Regions from separate parts of the Psychrobacillus sp. FSL K6-4046 genome, predicted to be linked through region 1. Evidence: a T-box and tRNA genes for the amino acid it is inferred to sense, from the RefSeq annotation. Region 1 holds a T-box; the other regions hold tRNA genes.
The links. The T-box of region 1 lies ahead of pheS (phenylalanine--tRNA ligase subunit alpha). A T-box ahead of a tRNA ligase gene usually reads a tRNA of that ligase, here a tRNA-Phe.

Region 1 (2,232 bases):
CATCTCTACAGAGGGCTCTGTGAATGGGAAGAAACTTGGACGCAGTCGAATTTCACGATCTTCTCCGAACATTTTTTTCGCGAATAAAGATAAAGTACCTTTTAAATCACTCATACGAATATTTTCACCGATGACTAAACCTTCGATTTGAGTGAATTGATGAGAATGGGTAGCATCATCATTATCACGACGATATACCTTACCAGGACAAATGATCTTAATTGGTTGCCCTTCTTTTGCTTCCATCGTGCGCGCTTGAACTGGAGAGGTATGCGTACGCAATAGAATATCCTCTGAAATATAGAAGGAATCCTGCATATCACGTGCTGGATGACCTTTTGGTAAATTCAATGCTTCAAAATTGTAATAATCCTTTTCTACCTCAGGACCTTCTGCAATTTCATAACCCATGCTTAAAAATAGATCTTCGATTTCCTCCACTACACGAGTGAGTGGGTGATGATTACCTGTTTTCACTGGTCTTCCCGGTAATGTTACATCAATAGACTCTTTTGCAAGCTGTTCTTGAATCGCTTGTTCTTGAAGTAATGTCATACGTGCTTCTAAAACGGCAGTTACTTCTTCACGCACTACATTGACAAGTGCTCCCATTTTTGGACGTTCTTCAGCTGGGAGTTTACCCATACCCTTTAATAAATCTGTAATCGGTCCTTTTTTTCCTAAATACGCTACTCTCACATCATTTAATTCTTTTGTGTTTTGTGAAGCTTCAATTTTTTGTAATGCTTCTTCTTTTAACTGTTGAAGTTGTGCTTCCATTTGAAAAATCCCTCCTAATTGACAAAATAAAAAATCCCCGCCCCTATAAAAGGGACGAGGACTAATTTCGCGGTACCACCCTGATTATTGCACAACTAAACGTGCAATCACTCAATTCGAATAACGGCTCTACACCGGCACACCTTTACAGTAAACACTGGTCCCGGTGGCAGCTAACGGGGTGAACTTCTATATGAATTCTCCATTTACGCTTCCAGTCTAGGCGCAAAATCCCTACATTCGAATAATCATATATACTTTTCCCGATGACAGCTTTTCTTATTTATCAAATTATTATCTATTATACGGACTTTTAAACATTTCATCAAGGGTATTTATCTCAATGTAAGCCCATAAAGAAGAATTCCTGTTGCGACTGCGACATTTAAAGATTCCGCTTGGCCCAATAAAGGAACAATAATATTTTGGTCCGTTTGTTCTAAAAGACTTGCTTGTATACCGCTACCTTCGTTTCCTACTATTAATGCAAACGCATCACTTTTCTCTACCTCATGAAACGGCGTTGAATTTTCAAATGCCGTGCCATATACTTTTACATTTTTCTCTTTTAGCTGATCGACCCAATAGCTTAAGTCACCTTTTAATATAGGTATGTGGAAATGAGAGCCTTGAGCAGAGCGAAGCGTTTTAGAATTATACGCATCAGCTGATCCCTTTCCAAGAATAACAGCGTCTATCCCTGCAGCATCAGCCGTACGGATCATCGTTCCAATATTCCCAGGGTCTTGAACCGCATCGATTAATAAAAATTTACTCCAATTTTCTTGTTCATCTGCTTGAGCCGCATTTTGTTTACAATGTGCAAAAATGCCTTGGGTATGCTCTGTTTCTGCAAGCTCTTTTTTAATAACATCATTAATTTCTACTATTTCTAGATTGTCTACATCCCAACTGGCAGGAATTTCACTTGTATCGCTTAACATGATTGTTAAGACAAGTTCTTTTTGTTTGATTGCTTCTTCTACTAAATGATAGCCTTCAATAATAAATTCACCAGTTTTATCTCTTTCTTTTCGAACACTGAGTAATTTTTTCCAATGCTTCACTAAAGAGTTTTGAGGAGATTCGATTCGTTTCATATTTTGTACCGCCTTTTTCTAAAATGCTGCAAAACAAATAGTTTAGCATCTTTTCTTTGTAGAAGATTATATCATGTTCCTCGATTAGTTCATATGTTCATATTTATCTTCCGTCAATTCAAAAAAATTATGTATAGTTGACGAGACGTGGGGAAAGATGAAGACAAGGAGTGATGAAAATGGATTTTCAAATTCGAGAAGCAATAGCAGCTAACCTAAAGGGTAATTCAGCTACTGATATTAAAGAAGTGGTAGAAGATGCAATTAACCGAGGAGAAGAACATTTACTACCTGGTCTAGGCGTAATTTTTGAAAAATGGTGGAAATCTGCTGATGAATCCAGCAAACAAGC
Region 2 (2,232 bases), 1.7 Mb from region 1:
TCTTAACGCTTTTAGTGATTAACTATTACTTCATCTAGACATTCAGAATACCTTTATACATGGGATTACGTCCTTTTAGGAAACAACAAAAAAGACCTCTAACAAAGTAGTTAGAAGTCTTGATAGGTATGACTTTATGTCATGAATATGATACCGGTGGTCGGGGTCGAACCGACACATCCGAAGATACGGGATTTTGAGTCCCGCGCGTCTGCCAATTCCGCCACACCGGCATATTGAAGGCAGTAAATACTTTTTTAAAAATTGGAGGCGGCAACCGGATTTGAACCGGTGATAAAGGTGTTGCAGACCTGTGCCTTACCACTTGGCTATGCCGCCTTAATTTGGAGCGGAAGACGAGGTTCGAACTCGCGACCCCCACCTTGGCAAGGTGGTGTTCTACCACTGAACTACTTCCGCAAATAACTGGGGTACCTGGATTCGAACCAGGGCATGACGGAATCAAAATCCGTTGCCTTACCGCTTGGCTATACCCCAATGGGGCGACCGATGGGAATTGAACCCACGAATGCCGGAATCACAATCCGGTGCGTTAACCACTTCGCCACGACCGCCACAGAATAAAAAAAAGAGCTAACCAGATAGAATATGGGGCGACTGATGGGAATTGAACCCACGAATGCCGGAATCACAATCCGGTGCGTTAACCACTTCGCCACAACCGCCATTATTCAAAGTTAACTTATTATTTGGCAGGGGCAGTAGGAATCGAACCCACATCAAAGGTTTTGGAGACCTCTATTCTACCGTTAAACTATGCCCCTAATAACTGGTGGAGGGGGACGGATTCGAACCGCCGAACCCTAAGGAGCGGATTTACAGTCCGCCGCGTTTAGCCACTTCGCTACCCCTCCACTAGACAGTGGTGCCGGAAAGAGGACTTGAACCCCCAACCTACTGATTACAAGTCAGTTGCTCTACCAATTGAGCTATTCCGGCGTAATGGTGGCTCAGGACGGAATCGAACCGCCGACACAAGGATTTTCAGTCCTTTGCTCTACCGACTGAGCTACTGAGCCACATACGTACATTAAAGATAAATGGCGGTCCCGACCGGGATCGAACCGGCGATCTCCTGCGTGACAGGCAGGCATGTTAACCGCTACACCACGGGACCATTTGGTTGCGGGGACAGGATTTGAACCTGTGACCTTCGGGTTATGAGCCCGACGAGCTACCGAACTGCTCCACCCCGCGATAATATAAGTGTTGAAATTTAAATCAACTACGCATTTAGTGAGTTTTACGTCTTCCACGCTTTGCTTTCTTCGTGAAGCGATTTGCTCCACCCGCGACAATGCTAAGTGTGATTAAAATGGTGGAGGATGACGGGCTCGAACCGCCGACCCTCTGCTTGTAAGGCAGATGCTCTCCCAGCTGAGCTAATCCTCCGTAATGCTGGTTTAAAAATAAATGGTGACCCCTACGGGATTCGAACCCGTGTTACCGCCGTGAAAGGGCGGTGTCTTAACCGCTTGACCAAGGGGCCATTATGTATAAGAGAAATCTATCTGGCGGAGAGCAAGGGATTTGAACCCTTGAGACAGTGTTACCCGCCTACACGATTTCCAATCGTGCTCCTTCGGCCACTCGGACAGCTCTCCTAGAAATGGCTCCGAAGGTAGGACTCGAACCTACGACCAATCGGTTAACAGCCGATTGCTCTACCACTGAGCTACTTCGGAATAATATCCGCCTAGCGACGTCCTACTCTTGCAGGGGGAGACCCCCAACTACCATCGGCGCTGAAGAGCTTAACTTCCGTGTTCGGTATGGGAACGGGTGTGACCTCTTCGCCATCATCACTAGACCTGAATAATTACTGAAAGACATTTTCTATTATATCAACTATGTAGATTATTACAAGGGTTTTTTTAATAAAAAATTATTCTTTCAAAACTGAATAAACTGACATCTCAGAAACAAACAATTTGGTTAAGTCCTCGATCGATTAGTATTCGTCAGCTGCACGTGTCGCCACGCTTCCACCCCGAACCTATCTACCTCATCGTCTTTGAGGGATCTTACTTACTTGCGTAATGGGAAATCTCATCTTGAGGGGGGCTTCGTGCTTAGATGCTTTCAGCACTTATCCCGTCCACACATAGCTACCCAGCGATGCCCTTGGCAGAACAACTGGTACACCAGCGGTGTGTCCATCCCGGTCCTCTCGTACTAAGGACAGCTCCTCTCAAATTTCCTACGCCCACG
Region 3 (2,232 bases), 170 kb from region 1:
AGACAATGCTATTAATGTGTTAGCCCTATTTTTTATCGTTTCTTATGTATGGATCATCTTATTAGTAATACTTCAGATTCTTACACCTTGGGCTTTGCTAGTCTTACTAAGTGCAAAGAAACCAATAGATGCTATAAAACTATTTAAATCTAAAGAGAATCACCTCGAAGTCGGATTAGCAATGAAAAACACCGCACTTACGAATACCATTTTCGTATTTCTTTTAGGTATTGGCTTGTTAATAGGATTTTTACTATGATGGGTCAGTCAGGAAGTTAACTCTTCCTGGCTTTTTTATTTGTGAAGTTTAAGTTAGAGGTTGCAGAAGTGTAAACGAAGAAAGAAAAGTCTAACCAAATAATTGATTTCGCATAGTTTCTTTAGAATCGGACGGTTTTGTTTAATAATCGGTCGGTTAGGCAAAATAATCGGTTGGTTCTCTTCAATAATCGGTCGGTGGAAGAACTTTTAGAAGTAAATCTTTTCACATGAAGATAATGCCCAAATGCTATTATTGATCACTTTAGTGTAATCGTTCTGCTAACAATATTTGAAAGGAAATTCACAAATAAGTGCAGCATAGATTCACTTTTCTTGATACTTCTTCCCGCCTGGATTTACAATGTTATAACAATCCTTACATATCATAAAGGCACAATAAAAAAAGACAACCACCGAAGTGATTGCCTTTTTACAGTTATGACCCCTACGGGATTCGAACCCGTGTTACCGCCGTGAAAGGGCGGTGTCTTAACCGCTTGACCAAGGGGCCTTATATATGGCGGAGAAGGAGGGATTTGAACCCTCGCGCCGGTTGCCCGACCTACACCCTTAGCAGGGGCGCCTCTTCAGCCACTTGAGTACTTCCCCATATATATGGCTCCGAAGGTAGGACTCGAACCTACGACCAATCGGTTAACAGCCGATTGCTCTACCACTGAGCTACTTCGGAATAATGGTGGGCCTAAATGGACTCGAACCATCGACCTCACGCTTATCAGGCGTGCGCTCTAACCAGCTGAGCTATAGGCCCATTAATTGGAGCGGGTGAAGAGAATCGAACTCTCATCATCAGCTTGGAAGGCTGAGGTTTTACCACTAAACTACACCCGCGTGATAAATGGTGGCTCAGGACGGAATCGAACCGCCGACACAAGGATTTTCAGTCCTTTGCTCTACCGACTGAGCTACTGAGCCTCTTCGATTTACGCTAAGCAGCACAACTCTTTGTCAGCTTCACTCACTCATTCAGTCACGTACTTTAGTACGCTCCTTCTTTCGTTCGATTGCTTCCTCGATTTGCTTGCTTATCCTAAATCTCTAACATATTGAATAATAAATGGCGGTCCCGACCGGGATCGAACCGGCGATCTCCTGCGTGACAGGCAGGCATGTTAACCGCTACACCACGGGACCATTTGGTTGCGGGGACAGGATTTGAACCTGTGACCTTCGGGTTATGAGCCCGACGAGCTACCGAACTGCTCCACCCCGCGACAATAAGAGTAGTTGAAATTTAAATCAACTGCGCATTTAGTGAGTTTTACGTCTTCCACGCTTCGCTTGCGTCGACGTTAATCGCTTTCTTCGTGAAGCGATTTGCTCCACCCCGCGACAATAAGAGTAGTTGAAATTTAAATCAACTTTTCATTCAATTACTTGGTATGTATATTTCCCACTAACAATAAGATGGAGGAGGAAGAGGGATTCGAACCCCCGCGCGGTATGACCCGCCTGTCGGTTTTCAAGACCGATCCCTTCAGCCAGACTTGGGTATTCCTCCGAAAAATTATGTTGGTGGACCTTGCAGGACTCGAACCTGCGACCGGACGGTTATGAGCCGTCTGCTCTAACCAACTGAGCTAAAGGTCCTTAAGATGGCGGCAGAGGGAGTCGAACCCACGACCTTTCGGGTATGAACCGAATGCTCTAGCCAGCTGAGCTACGCCGCCAGGAACTTTAAAAGAAAATTTTATATTTGGTGGAGCCTAGCGGGATCGAACCGCTGACCTCCTGCGTGCAAGGCAGGCGCTCTCCCAGCTGAGCTAAGGCCCCAAATTTTTATTAATAACTGGTCGGGAAGACAGGATTCGAACCTGCGACCCCTTGGTCCCAAACCAAGTGCTCTACCAAGCTGAGCTACTTCCCGTATATATATTGGCGCGCCCGGCAGGAGTCGAACCCACAACCTTCTGATCCGTAGTCAGACGCTCTATCCAATTGAGCTACGGG

Region 2: it encodes a tRNA-Phe, which carries the amino acid that the T-box ahead of pheS (phenylalanine--tRNA ligase subunit alpha) is inferred to sense. The anticodon was not compared.
Region 3: it encodes a tRNA-Phe, which carries the amino acid that the T-box ahead of pheS (phenylalanine--tRNA ligase subunit alpha) is inferred to sense. The anticodon was not compared.

Annotation. Positions count from the first base shown of each region.
Region 1 covers NZ_CP152020.1:1,407,290-1,409,521, reverse strand. The annotation lists gene pheS (phenylalanine--tRNA ligase subunit alpha) at 1-780, opposite strand, end outside; T-box leader at 828-1,060, opposite strand; gene MKY09_RS06890 (RNA methyltransferase) at 1,116-1,880, opposite strand; gene sspI (small acid-soluble spore protein SspI) at 2,060-2,232, shown strand, end outside.
Region 2 covers NZ_CP152020.1:3,064,223-3,066,454, forward strand. The annotation lists tRNA gene MKY09_RS15015 (tRNA-Leu) at 152-233, opposite strand; tRNA gene MKY09_RS15020 (tRNA-Cys) at 266-339, opposite strand; tRNA gene MKY09_RS15025 (tRNA-Gly) at 346-420, opposite strand; tRNA gene MKY09_RS15030 (tRNA-Gln) at 427-498, opposite strand; tRNA gene MKY09_RS15035 (tRNA-His) at 500-575, opposite strand; tRNA gene MKY09_RS15040 (tRNA-His) at 611-686, opposite strand; tRNA gene MKY09_RS15045 (tRNA-Trp) at 712-785, opposite strand; tRNA gene MKY09_RS15050 (tRNA-Tyr) at 792-875, opposite strand; tRNA gene MKY09_RS15055 (tRNA-Thr) at 885-960, opposite strand; tRNA gene MKY09_RS15060 (tRNA-Phe) at 965-1,040, opposite strand; tRNA gene MKY09_RS15065 (tRNA-Asp) at 1,063-1,138, opposite strand; tRNA gene MKY09_RS15070 (tRNA-Met) at 1,142-1,218, opposite strand; tRNA gene MKY09_RS15075 (tRNA-Val) at 1,338-1,413, opposite strand; tRNA gene MKY09_RS15080 (tRNA-Glu) at 1,436-1,510, opposite strand; tRNA gene MKY09_RS15085 (tRNA-Ser) at 1,534-1,625, opposite strand; tRNA gene MKY09_RS15090 (tRNA-Asn) at 1,632-1,706, opposite strand; rRNA gene rrf (5S ribosomal RNA) at 1,716-1,831, opposite strand; rRNA gene MKY09_RS15100 (23S ribosomal RNA) at 1,953-2,232, opposite strand, start outside.
Region 3 covers NZ_CP152020.1:1,233,824-1,236,055, reverse strand. The annotation lists gene MKY09_RS06055 (1,4-dihydroxy-2-naphthoate polyprenyltransferase) at 1-259, shown strand, start outside; tRNA gene MKY09_RS06050 (tRNA-Glu) at 701-772, opposite strand; tRNA gene MKY09_RS06045 (tRNA-Ser) at 780-870, opposite strand; tRNA gene MKY09_RS06040 (tRNA-Asn) at 878-952, opposite strand; tRNA gene MKY09_RS06035 (tRNA-Ile) at 957-1,033, opposite strand; tRNA gene MKY09_RS06030 (tRNA-Gly) at 1,040-1,113, opposite strand; tRNA gene MKY09_RS06025 (tRNA-Phe) at 1,122-1,197, opposite strand; tRNA gene MKY09_RS06020 (tRNA-Asp) at 1,341-1,416, opposite strand; tRNA gene MKY09_RS06015 (tRNA-Met) at 1,420-1,496, opposite strand; tRNA gene MKY09_RS06010 (tRNA-Ser) at 1,691-1,783, opposite strand; tRNA gene MKY09_RS06005 (tRNA-Ile) at 1,796-1,872, opposite strand; tRNA gene MKY09_RS06000 (tRNA-Met) at 1,879-1,952, opposite strand; tRNA gene MKY09_RS05995 (tRNA-Ala) at 1,980-2,055, opposite strand; tRNA gene MKY09_RS05990 (tRNA-Pro) at 2,073-2,149, opposite strand; tRNA gene MKY09_RS05985 (tRNA-Arg) at 2,159-2,232, opposite strand, start outside.